4 regions of the Paenibacillus sp. JZ16 genome follow, and region 4 is predicted to be linked to each of the others. Evidence: riboswitches for the same ligand, from Rfam matches in the RefSeq annotation. Region 4 holds a riboswitch; each other region holds the start of a gene.
What was found. A riboswitch is a leader RNA that binds a small molecule or an ion and turns the genes downstream of it on or off. The one in region 4 is predicted to bind cyclic di-AMP.

Region 1 (3,129 bases), 1.2 Mb from region 4:
AATCTCCAGGAAATCCCCTTCCTCTGTCGTCGACAGAATCATCGATACGGTTAGAACGAGCAGCAGTGCCAGTAATGCAATGGTCAGTGCCTTCAGCACCCGCTCCTGGGCCAGGCGATAACGGAACATGACGATGTCTTCACGCCCGCGCATCATGGCGATGACCGCCCCCACCATAATGGTGAAGGTTGTTGTTTTGATACCACCCCCGGTTGACCCTGGGGATGCTCCGATAAACATCAGAATAACGATAAAAAATTGCGTGGCCTGTCTAAGCCCCGTAATATCTATAGTATTCGCGCCAGCTGTACGCGGCGTTACGGATTGGAATAATGCGCCGAAGAATTTTCCGCCCCAATTCAGGGAGCCGAGCGTCCTCGGATTGGTGAATTCAAAAATAAGAATGACGATAAATCCAACCAGCAGCAAGGTAGCCGTCATGGTGAGCACTACTTTGGAGTGCAAGGAAAGTCTCCGCTGTTTCCGGAAATCAATCAGATCGGATAATACGATAAAACCGATGCCGCCCGAGACGATCAAAAACATCACGACAACGTTGACTACAGGATCATAGACATACCCGGTCAAACTCCGAAAATCGCCAAACAAATCGAAACCGGCGTTGTTAAACATCGTGACCGCATGAAAAACGCCATAATAAATCGCTCGGCCGATCGGCATGTCAAACGCCCAGCGGATCGATAGAATCAAGGCACCGCAGGCCTCGATGATCAGGGAGTACAGGAGTACTCTGCGAATCAGCCTTACGATTCCTTCCATCGAGGACTGATTCATCGCTTCCTGCAGAATGAGGCGATCCTTGAGCGATATGCGCCTTTTGAGAGCCAAGGCAAACAAAGTGGCCATCGTCATGAAACCGAGCCCGCCGATCTGAATCAGCAGCATGATCACGATCTGTCCGAAGGAGCTGAATGTCGTTCCTGTATCCACCACAACCAGCCCCGTTACGCAAGTTGCCGATGTCGAAGTGAACAAGGCATCGATAAATTCCAGCGGTTCACCTGTACTTGTGGATATCGGCAGCATTAACAGCGCCGTCCCGATGAAAATAATAGCCGCGAAACCAAGCACGAGAATCTGCGGCGGAGACAACCTGAGCCAGTTCAATTTAGAGTTCAATCGGTCACCTTCTTAAAAAAATCAAGAAAAAAAGACACTGGAAAACGCAGTGCCCTTTACGGTCTGGTTCCTGTGCTGCAGCCTACGAGGTTAGCTGACGGATTCGGGCATTTTCACAGGTCGCCCTATTCATTATTCTGGGAATAATGAAATTCACCCCAATTACATGGTTCCCCCATTTTCAGTACGAAATTCGGCTGGAATATTCGGTTCCTTGAAGCATGATGTGATTATAACGCAATCCGGTACGTAACCCAATGCCGTTTTTCACCCAAAAAATCTTTAAAAGAGCGCGAATTGGGCATATTCAAGAATACAAGCATAGGGTTCTCTAACGTTTTCGAAACCTTTCATTCATTTTCATCGATTTGTTTCATTATTCCGGATATTGGGATAAGCTGCTTATGACTTTCATAACTATGTTATATTGACTCTATGCGTTCTTAATCAGGCATATCGAATACCCGTGGGAGTATCAACTTTCTTAGAGGAGGAATTTCATGAATCGTGCAAGAGAGCCCTTGAAGCTGAAGCCCAATCTGAAACAGCTCATCGCGCCTGCCGCAGTCGGCCTGATTCTGTTCCTATTATTTCAGGTGTTTCCGTCGACGAATTCGGATTCTACCGAGATGGCATCTCCGAATATCATATCCAAGGAGCAGGCTCGGCAAGCGGCTTCAAGCTTTGCTCAAGAGTTTTTGCAGTTTACGGCTGCAAAAACGGATGACACGCTGGTTACATATCAATCCAAATCGGAACTTTACGGATATCTGGCGAAGGAAAAGAGACTTTCGGAATACAACAAAACCTATGAAGCCAAATATCCCTATGACGTATACCGCGTTCGCTTCAGCAAGCCGGGTGGTGGCGATGCCCTCAATGTGGACGTGCACATGCAAAATTCAGGCATCGTCGGCTTCTCGTACGATTACGCCCGCTCCAGCTATGACCGGATTGAGCTGAACAAAGGCGATGTACAAAGACAGATGCTGCTTGTGGTCGAGGACGGCATGTCATTAGCCGAGAAGCAAGCTCTTGCGGAGCCTTGGCTCCAGCGAGCGGGTTATGACCTGTCGCACCTGGAGCTGGTCACGCGGGAAGGGGAACCCCAGCTCCGGTATGTGGACCCGGATTCCAAGATCGGCGACTCCAGATTGGAGCACCGTTTCACATTCGAGCAGGGGAAATTACGCTCTTATGAGCCATCTTTTTCGGTTCCGGCCGCCCATTCCGCCTATGTCAACAAGCAGACCCAAGATGCCACGCTGCTGACCCTTGCAGGGTATGGCCTGTTCACCCTCATCCTTGGCATTCTTGCGATTGTGTACAGCGTGAAGACCAGAGCCTACACGTCGTTTAAGCGCGGCCTGTTCCTATCGGCGCTGCTGTTTGTCATTCAGATGCTGAATACGTACAATCTGATTCCCGTTTTCAAATCCGAGGGGATGTCGCAAACCGGCATACTCGGGATGATGATCTTCTATGCGGTCTATTCGCTTATCTTCTCCGCACTGCTCTATTTCTCCCTTGTCGGGGGCAGCGGGCTATGGCTCAAAGAAGACGGGCTTAATCCATGGCCGCGCGCCAAAGAACCTGGATACGGTCATTATGTGATGGATAGCATGAAGCTGGGGTATATGTGGGCTTTCATCCTGCTTGGGGTCCAATCCATTATCTTTGTCGTTCTGGGCCTGACCTTGAATACATGGTCCACCACGGATGCCACACAATCGCCTTACAACATGCTCTATCCTTGGCTCTTCCCGCTGATGGCCTGGCTGGCCGGGATATCCGAGGAGGCCGTCTATCGACTGTTCGGGATCAAAATGCTGAAAAAGATCGTCCGCAATACGTTCGTAGCCAGTTTGATCACTTCGATCATTTGGGCGCTCGGGCATACACTCTATCCGATATACCCTGTAATTTCCCGGCCCATTGAACTGGTGATCATCGGCTTGCTGTTCAGCTACATCTTTTTGAAATACGGGT
Region 2 (3,129 bases), 460 kb from region 4:
CCCAGATGCTTGATCGATTCCAGCGCAGCCACCGGTCCCACCGCTATTTGCTGCTCGCTTCCTTGAAGCGTCGTGACGCTGAGCGTAGGCTGCAAAGTCTGCGGCACCTGCAGCGCAACCAGTACCATCGCAATGATAAATGCGGCCGGGATAAACACCCGGGTGTGGGCTTTGACGAAATCTTCAAAAAAGTTGCCGACGGTTGTACCCTTGCTGGTCACCGCCCGGATAAACGCAATCGCCACGCATAGCCCGGTCGCCGCGGACGCGAACATCATCATCGTAATGACGGCCATCTGGGCCATATAGGATAATCCCGACTCCCCGCTGTAATGCTGGAGATTCGTATTCGTCATAAAGCTGATGATCGTATTGAACGACAAGGTCGATTCCATATTGTCGATACCGTTCGGGTTGAAGGGCAATACTCTCTGTATCCGCAGAATCAAATACCCCGCCGACACGAGCACGATATTCGTTATCACAAAGCTGACGGCATACCCTTTCCATGTCATTCCCTTGCGTTCTTTCAACCCAATCAGTGCGAAGATCGGTTTCTCCAACCAGGAGAACCATTTATCCGTTCCATTCCCCTCATTGCGAAACACCTGATATAGATAAGTTCCGAGCGGCTTTACCAGCAGCACCAGAACGAGTATAACGATGGCAATTTGTAAAATGCCCATGACGAATGTCTTCCTCCTTCAGCTGTTTCCCTAGAATTTTTCAGGATGAATCAGCGCGTAAATCAAATATAGAAAAATAAAGAGCGTGCATATTAAAATGATCATCACAACTAATCCACCTCCGGTTCCGAAACCACGCGTCCGCACCAGGACATAAACAGCATGAGCAGTCCGTAGGTTCCTCCCAAGATAAGCACCATATATAAATCCTGCATGAATATAACCTCCTAAAACCTCATGGTCACATCAGCCAAGACGCTTAGCTGACAATGGATGAAATCAGGAAGGATACCTGATGATGGTTCGTATGAAGCACCACATCGGCCCCCAGTCCCTTATATATCAATCGCGGATTGCTGGAATGGGTAATCACATAAATCGACTCCGTCGTCCATGTCCGGCAGATCCGTAAATAGCGGCAGCACAGGTTCAAGCTGCTCTCGAACAAATACACCTTGCTGACGGGAAACTCGGGAATGATCCAGGTTTGTTCATCCCTTGTATCGATAACAATCATGTTGGTGCAGCCTAGTTCCCGCAGCCTCTCCTGCTCAACCCGGTTGTTGGCTATGGCCGCAAACGAAATGTCCATATAGATCAACTGGCGGATAAATTCTTCCCCGGCCTTGTTCGGCGCGGATACCAGGATAAACTCCTGCGGTTTCTCCATCTTTATTTCTCCTCCTAAAAAGTTCAGAAAGAGAAGACAACAACAAAGAAGCCTGGGGAAAGAGAAGAACTCTTCCCGCAGGCTTCTTCATCAGAACACGGTGAAATACACCGTGGCCCAAGTCCACGACAATCGTTGCCTCTCTCGATACGCTTACGAGGTTAGCTGACGGATTCGGGCGTGAGAGTCGCCCTACCCATAGACCGTTATCTTGTCCATGGGATTCACCCCTGAGAGATCAAGTTCATCTCCCGACTGGTTCCCCCGTTCCTTTTCCATTCAAGGACTCAGCGAAAATTAAAAACGAGTAGCATGTTATTCTATTAGCGATTGACTAACATTCAGGCCCGGCAAAACCGCACAGCATCAGGTTCGAGCGGTGAGAGTCGCATCATCCTGCATTTCCAGCGAAGGCCCATGGTGCCCTCGCCCGAGATTCGATCCATAAAGAGCCCGGCAGCTCTCACACAGCCTTTAGGTCTTCATGGAACGGCTGCCCGTATGCCTGCTGCCGATGTCCGTCAATTCATAGTTCGTATCATACGTCCGGCCTTACAGGAAGTAAATGTGAGCAGAAACACGTGGGGCGTTATGTCGAACAGGATCTATCCGGTTTCGCTCCGTTATCTCTCGAATCCTGATCTATACTATGTATTTCTCTTGTTTTCTTGTATTTATCGCAATCTATCGAGATACCGAGATTTTGCCATGATAATAGATGACACAACCGAATGTACGCGTTTTCTTTTACGGTTTTCATCGATTTTCGGAATGTATCCGTCCAATATGGCCATTTACTTTTAGATTCCTCCGGCGTATGATTCATCCATCATTCGAAACACTCGTTTACGCTGAGCTCCCGAGCCTTAAGCGAAGCGGCCACTGTAGCAGGGCCACTAACGATAAATAGGCCTGGAGAGCGGGGGTTACTCTGCTCACCAGGCCTTTTTGCCGTGCATATAACATTCCTAAAAAGGAGCGCAGATCATGACGAAACTCATCGAGGCCGCACTGGCCCCCGTCATCAAAACCGCATCGCCTGCATTAAATGCAGAGCTCATCCGCTGCATGGAGATATTTCGTTTCGACCGGGGCTCGGCTGAACGCTTTATCCCCTGGAGCGACCGAGATTGGAACTGCGGGTTGTTCAAAATCAGCTGCAAAGGCGGCCGGGTATGCCGAATATGCCCTGCCAAGCACAAGAGAATTCGCGGATCTGATCCGCTGGGCATCCGTCTTTACGAGGCTGAGAGGTATGCCCGTGACCGAGGCCATTCGCTATGCCCAGAAGCAGCAGCAGTGGGGATCCGCACGAATGCAGCTCGCCGTATCGGCCCTCGCCGATCTGGAGGCCAATCTGCAACAGCACATCACCCGTATGCGGTTAGGCAGCCTGCCGCTGGAGCGTTCCTTCCTGATGGACTGCTCGGAGGCATATTATTCCTTCTAGGACAGCTGCTAGAAAGAGCTACCGTTCTCTCTCCATTGCAATTGGTTGTTTTCCCCCCGCTCACTTGAACATATTCTTGAGCACCATCATCAGGTTGGCCGGCTTCTCTGCCAGCCGCCGGGTGAAATACGGGTACCACATCGTTCCGTAGGGCATATAACACCTGATACGGTAGCCGTCCTGTGCCAGGGCAGCCTGATCGTTCATCCTCAGTCCGTACAGCATCTGAAATTCATAGTCCTGTTTGTCTATGCGGCTCTGCTCGGCAAACACCTTCACCCAGTCGATGATGTTGTCGTCGTGCGAAGCAATCGCGACGTAGG
Region 3 (3,129 bases), 3.3 Mb from region 4:
TCCTGTTCCGACTAGGACAACCTTGGAGTGAAGCGAAAGCTTCTTCCATGAACGTTTTTGGAATACATCCACAATGACGATATAGCCGAGGCCTCCAATGATAAATAGCAGGACAATCGTAATATTGACGATCGGATCGCCGACAAAGGGAGAAAGGCTGTCAGACCACAGGGCAAATCCGGCATTGTTGAATGCCGAAACGGAATGGAAAAGTGCGTAGTAGGCTGCCTGTCCCCACCCGACGTCCTGTTGCCAACGGAGCGTAAGGACAATCGTAGCCAAGGCTTCAAACGCGAATGCAATGAGTACCATATACATGGATAATTTAACCAAACCTTGTGCCGAGGTCGAATGCGTGGTTTGCTGAATAATCATTCGTTGCTTCAAGCCAATCCTTTTCCCCAGAACAATGGCAACCATAACGCCAAAGGTCATAAAGCCGAGCCCGCCAATTTGAATCAAGATCATGATAATGACTTGTCCAAAAGTTGAAAAAACACTACCGGTATCCAAGACAACGAGCCCGTTTACGCATATTGCTGAGGTGGCTGTAAATAAAGCATCCAGCAGACCAATTGACCTCCCGGTGGAGGAAGAGTAGGGCAGCGCGAGCAATGTGGTCCCGATTATTATTAAAGTGAAAAAGACAAGCATGACGAGTTGAGGGGGACTCATATTTTTTTTAAGCTTGTTGATAAACAACTCCATTGTGTCAGGAGCGGAATGTTGTGTATTTCGATCTTTTGAATTCATAAATGTTCTTCTCACAAGTTCCACCCCCATTCTTTATTGATCGCCGGGTTTATCAAAGAATTTTCTGTTTTGGAAAAAAGACGACTCTACCACTTTTCCGTGACTTATTTTCAAATATTGGATCTCGTGGTCTGTTTTTATTTTCAGCAAGCCGGTGTCAAAATCGGTATTTAACTCTTTGAAAAATAGACCTTCGGCTATTGGATCGCCCCCGGATTCCTTACCGCCAAGCAGATAATGAGAACCCTCCCTGAACACAGTGACTCGAATTCCCCGTTCATGGGTGTCAGCCATTTGATCATCCATCCTTTGAACCGCTACAATGTGCAAATCCGTTTCGCCGATCTGGTTAAGGAGTTCGTTGACAAACGAACCACGCGTAATTTCTTGCCACCGCGTTTGACCGGATTGTCCGATGATTAGCTGGGTAATTTGATGATTCTTGGCGGTTTCCGCTATGATTTCCGAAGCTTTGCGATCTTCATTCGTTTTGACAATGAAGGTTGCCCCATACTCGTCGCATTTCATTTGCCACTCAGCCATATACCTTTCTTGTGCCTGATCCAGCTCATCTTCACGCAAGGGTATAACGCTCAACACAAACAGGGGACACTGAAGAAGTCTGGCTAATTCGCCGCCTCGACGGATGAGACGTTCTCCGTTTGGACCGTAATACACGCATACCAGTATCTTTTCATTGTTAAGCAGAATAATCATTCCTTTCTTTTCTAAACACAACAGCTTTAACAAAAAAGGCCTGGAGGCAGAGAAAAATCTGCTTCTAGGCCTTGGCTGTACGGATCATGGACAAGTCAAAGTAGTAAGAGTGTTCTTTCCCAAGACGCTGACGAGGTTAGCTGTCGGATTCGGGATTGAGAGTTCCCGTTCCTTCTTATCCAGAAAGAATTCACCCCTAAAGCTTAGTCGCTTTGTTGGTTCCCCCGTTCCTCATAGAGGATTAAGCATTCATGCGTATGAAATTTATCGTAATAAATATTATGCTAAAACATGCTGAAAGTAAACAGTTAGCGATCAGTCAACAACATCATATCATTGGATTGCAGCAAAAATTATGCTTTACTATGGTATATACTACGCAAAGAAGTCTACGGGGTTTCATGGTCTGTCGTATCTGAAAGGGGAAAATAGGATGGCTAAAGGCAAATCGGAGCCGCTAAAATCATTAAAACAGTTTAACCTATCATCTTCACGACTGATCCTTCTTGGTTTCGCCGCACCGATTGTAATCGGCGCGATCTTGTTAGCCTTGCCCATATCATCGTCATCAGGTGAAGGTGTAGGTTGGTTAAACGCTTTGTTCACCTCAACATCTGCAGTGTGCGTAACCGGATTGGCCGTAGTGGATACAGGAACCGACTTTTCCCTTTTTGGTCAAATCATGATCATGTGCCTGATTCAAGTCGGCGGTCTTGGTTTCATGACCTTCGGAGTTTTGATCGCCGTTGTGCTTGGAAAGAAAATTGGACTGAAAAATCGACTGCTCCTCCAAGAATCCACTAACGCATTATCAACGCAAGGCGTAGTGAGGCTATCGCTAGGTATTTTTCTGATTGCGCTCATTATCGAGTTCGTCGGAGCAGCCTTGTTAATTGTTCGTTGGGAGGAGGAACTGGGCTTGGGGCAAGCTATTTATTATGGGGTGTTCCACTCCATCTCATCATTTAATAACGCTGGCTTCAGTCTTTGGTCAGACAGTTTGAGCCGGTATGTGGGAGACCCGCTGGTCAACATCGTCATCACCCTGCTTTTTATCATTGGTGGGCTTGGATTTACTGTTGTTCTGGACTTATGGAAGCATAGAAGGTGGAATAAGCTGTCCCTTCATTCAAGAATCGTTTTGTCGACTTCAGCATGTCTATGTTTAGCCGGGTTTATCGTAATTTTCATTATTGAGTTGTTCAACTCCCGTACGTTCGGCTCTTTGAGCTGGGGAGAGCGAGTATGGGCGGCTTATTTTCAAGGCGTGGTGACTCGTACGGCCGGGTTTAATACCATCGACATAGCCGCGATGATGACGACTTCTCAGTTTTTCATGATTTTCCTTATGTTTATCGGTGCTTCCTCCGGATCCACAGGAGGCGGGATCAAAACCAATACATTTGCCGTACTGTTATTCACATTGATTAGTATTATTAAGGGGAAGCAGGACGTGCAGTTGTTAAATCGACGCATCCCCCAATCGATTATCCTCCGATCCATAGCCGTCATGGTGATCTCAGTGAGCGTTGTGATTGTCGCTACATTCTTGTTAACCATAAGCGAGCATAGCTTGCAAAAGGACTTTATGGAAGTTCTGTTCGAAGTGACCTCAGCCTTCGGCACCGTTGGCCTATCGATGGGATTGACGCCTGAGCT
Region 4 (3,129 bases):
ATTCGTGTCACATCATGCATCGGAAACAGCTGGGCAAATCCCCAGAGGGCCTCCCGCTCATCCAGAACCGAGATGTACTGTCTTCGGCGAATGTCCGGATCGCCAAACTCCACCTCAAGCCCTTTCATCTGCTCCCAGGGAAGAAAGCCATAGATATTATAGGGGGGAGGGTAGGCCCAGGCGCATATCTCTTCGGCGTGCTCTTCACGCATGACTACGGTGTGAAATGTAATCGGTGTGGCATCCATTTGCGAAGTCCTCCTATCGTCTGCATAAATAATAACCATATTACGAGCATCCAGGTTGCATCAAAAAAGCCCGCCAAAGAGAGGTAAGGGCTCCTTTAACGGGCAAGCATTATGTATAGGGAAGATTAGCCTCTATATCTTAGGATGATTCACCGACCGACTCTTCATACTTATCATCGCTCATGATACGCTTTGCACCCACGTACCGCTGATCGTAGTAATCCTCTGCCAGGCGGTTGATAACCACGCCGCGGTTAGAGGAAGCATGGGCGAATTTGCCATCGCCGACATAAATGCCGACGTGGGAGATGCCCTGCCCCGATGTGTTGAAGAACACCAAATCGCCAGCGCGCAGCTCCTTACGGGACACGCTTGTCCCCATGTCGAATTGAGAGCCGGATTGATGCGGGAGCTTCAGACCGAGTTTAGCATAAACATACATGGTGAAGCCGGAACAGTCAAAACCGCTCGTGGTTGTACCACCGTAGCTGTATCTTGTACCCAGAACCTTATCGATTTCCTGATCCAGCGCATGATCAGCAAAGACGCTGCCAACGCCCAAAGTGAACAACAGCGTGATATTTAGGGCTGCTGTCGATAATGTTTTCTTCAGCATGGAAAGCTCCTTTTCGATGCCGCGAGGCATAGCCATCTATATATTAAAGCACTTACATTAATGACAAAGTTGTTACTGCGTCCATTCTATCAGACAGCAAGCGAGATTGGCAATTATTTCTTGGTGAATTTCGCTATTTTTCAATAGCATTAGCTGTCGAAGCACCAAGGAAAATCAATATTTTTCCAAAATGGGTGTTTAATGAAGGGAGAGAAGGGTATATAAAGGATAGATGATGTGAAGACATGGCGGAGTGAAGTGAACTTGTATAATAAATTTTATTTTTTTTCGAAAAGCGGGAACTTTTTTGCTGTCCTGAACGTTATAAAGGTATACACACAATCAACAAAAGAAAAAAGCCGCTGGATGAGATCGGCACAATCTCATAAACCCAGGGCTTTCTTGTAAGAGTAAATCAATTAAGTTCCAACATTAATTGTAGTTCACAGCTACGGATTTGTACGTATTCTGACTCATAATTCTCTTAGCGCCTACATATCGGTTAGCGTAATAGCTCTGGCTCAGCGGACTGATAATGACACCGCGCGAAGATGAAGAATGAGCGAATTTGCCGCTCCCGACATAAATACCCACATGAGATACACCTCTACCGGATGTGTTGAAGAACACGAGATCGCCAGCTTTCAGGTTGCTCTTGGATACGGCCGTACCTACTTTGTATTGAGCTGCAGACGTACGGGGCAGGCTAAGACCAAGCTTTTTGTAAACATAGCTGGTGAATCCGGAGCAGTCAAATCCATTCGTTGTAGTTCCACCTGTTTTGTAAGAAACACCAATGGCTGGTTTGATTGCAGTATTTAATTTGGAATCGGCGAAAGCGCTTCCGGTCCCTAATGTGAGTGCGAGTGCGAGGCCTAGAGAAACAGCCGTTAACTTCTTTTTCAAAACAAAAGCCCCTTCCATTGCCTGCGAGGTTAGCTTAAGGGTTCGGTTGAAGGTCCCCTATGATCCCTCTCTTGCGAGATCAATTCACCCAAAACGGATCCCCCGCTTCCCATATCGTTATGGGAATTCGGCTCCTTAAAATGTTGATGAACCCATTCATTGACGTTTGACGTTCCAACATAGTTAGCGAATTACAACGTTCCTACATAAAAGTTACAGTAAAGATGACAAAGTTGTTACTAACATATTCGTTATTTTAGCAGAGTATTAACAATTTGGCAAACGAGGAAACATTATTTTTAAACAAAAAAACCTGTCCCCATCTTGAGGGAACAGGTTTTTTTGTAATTTGGCGTTCAGAAATTTGTAATATAGAGGATAAATGAACTCTTATTCTCTGTAAAATCTAGCGCGGGATAGAAACGTGTCGCTTCTGATTACAGCTTATTCACGAGCGTGTTTCATTATTTTAGGGTGACGAATTGTAACCATTAAGGATGCTGTGAGGAGGAATCTCTCCACAAATGATATTGAGCGGACATTTCCCAAATTTGGAAAAGTCCATTCAGGAAATAAGAGGCCTGCTGAATAATTAAGCCGATCAACCCGGCCCAGAAGAGCGAGGCCGAGCTCAGGAGCAGCAGAATGACACAGGCGGATCCGCCGATGGTGATGGATAACAGCATTGCTGTGCCCAAGCGGCGGAAGAGCGCATGGATAGAGCTGATCATGCTGGAATCGCCGGTACGGCCAAATTGCATATAGAGCAATAACAGGCGGATCAGATAGGCGTACAAGAACCAGCCAGCTGCATAGGGCAGTGCATGAAGCAGCAGTACAGGCTCCTGAATTCCATTCAGCAGAATCGGGAGGATTTTGGGCAGAATCCAGTAACCGGGTGCGAAGGTGAGAATAAGCTCAACCAGATAGAATAGCGTTACGGGTTTCCACAGTTTCCGCATGCCAGTGAAGAAGAATAAACCGCGCTCGCCCTTGGCTTCCTGGTGAAGGTTGTAGAAGATGCCGGCCCGAATGAGCGGGGTGAGGATCATCCGGATCAGGAGCAAACCGGCCAAAAGCCATCCGTAAGTGTGTACTGTGCTGCTCAAGGACAGGCTCATCTCGCCCTCGTAGAAGAATAAAAGACGGCTGAGCTCGTTAGGGGCGGAATCCGGATATCGCATCAGAAGGGGGACGACTGCCGATTTTACGAGTCGGTACAGGCAATATCCCCACAGCAAACGGTATAAGAAGAGCAGAATCGAGACGTATAGCTGGTCTTTAACACTGATCCACCCTTGGCCTGCGTAACTTTTCATGTGCTCCCCCTCACCATGACAGGCTGCCGAACAGCGTCTC

Region 1: linked by a shared signal. The riboswitch ahead of BJP58_RS14965 (TrkH family potassium uptake protein) and the one ahead of BJP58_RS20340 (C40 family peptidase) in region 4 are both predicted to bind cyclic di-AMP.
Region 2: linked by a shared signal. The riboswitch ahead of BJP58_RS22225 (hypothetical protein) and the one ahead of BJP58_RS20340 (C40 family peptidase) in region 4 are both predicted to bind cyclic di-AMP.
Region 3: linked by a shared signal. The riboswitch ahead of BJP58_RS05105 (universal stress protein) and the one ahead of BJP58_RS20340 (C40 family peptidase) in region 4 are both predicted to bind cyclic di-AMP.

The regions. Positions count from the first base shown of each region.
Region 1 covers NZ_CP017659.1:3,293,134-3,296,262, forward strand. The annotation lists gene BJP58_RS14965 (TrkH family potassium uptake protein) at 1-1,140, opposite strand, end outside; cyclic di-AMP (ydaO/yuaA leader) riboswitch at 1,205-1,349, opposite strand; gene BJP58_RS14970 (CPBP family intramembrane glutamic endopeptidase) at 1,641-3,129, shown strand, end outside.
Region 2 covers NZ_CP017659.1:4,928,175-4,931,303, reverse strand. The annotation lists gene kdpA (potassium-transporting ATPase subunit KdpA) at 1-686, opposite strand, end outside; gene BJP58_RS34275 (potassium-transporting ATPase subunit F) at 717-791, opposite strand; gene BJP58_RS22225 (hypothetical protein) at 946-1,356, opposite strand; cyclic di-AMP (ydaO/yuaA leader) riboswitch at 1,491-1,659, opposite strand; gene BJP58_RS22220 (hypothetical protein) at 2,405-2,806, shown strand; gene BJP58_RS22215 (proline dehydrogenase family protein) at 2,867-3,129, opposite strand, start outside.
Region 3 covers NZ_CP017659.1:1,159,685-1,162,813, reverse strand. The annotation lists gene BJP58_RS05110 (TrkH family potassium uptake protein) at 1-708, opposite strand, end outside; gene BJP58_RS05105 (universal stress protein) at 787-1,503, opposite strand; cyclic di-AMP (ydaO/yuaA leader) riboswitch at 1,581-1,728, opposite strand; gene BJP58_RS05100 (TrkH family potassium uptake protein) at 1,904-3,129, shown strand, end outside.
Region 4 covers NZ_CP017659.1:4,469,461-4,472,589, forward strand. The annotation lists gene BJP58_RS20330 (GNAT family N-acetyltransferase) at 1-248, opposite strand, end outside; gene BJP58_RS20335 (C40 family peptidase) at 388-861, opposite strand; gene BJP58_RS20340 (C40 family peptidase) at 1,297-1,770, opposite strand; cyclic di-AMP (ydaO/yuaA leader) riboswitch at 1,774-1,913, opposite strand; gene BJP58_RS20345 (hypothetical protein) at 2,262-3,089, opposite strand; gene BJP58_RS20350 (M1 family metallopeptidase) at 3,100-3,129, opposite strand, start outside.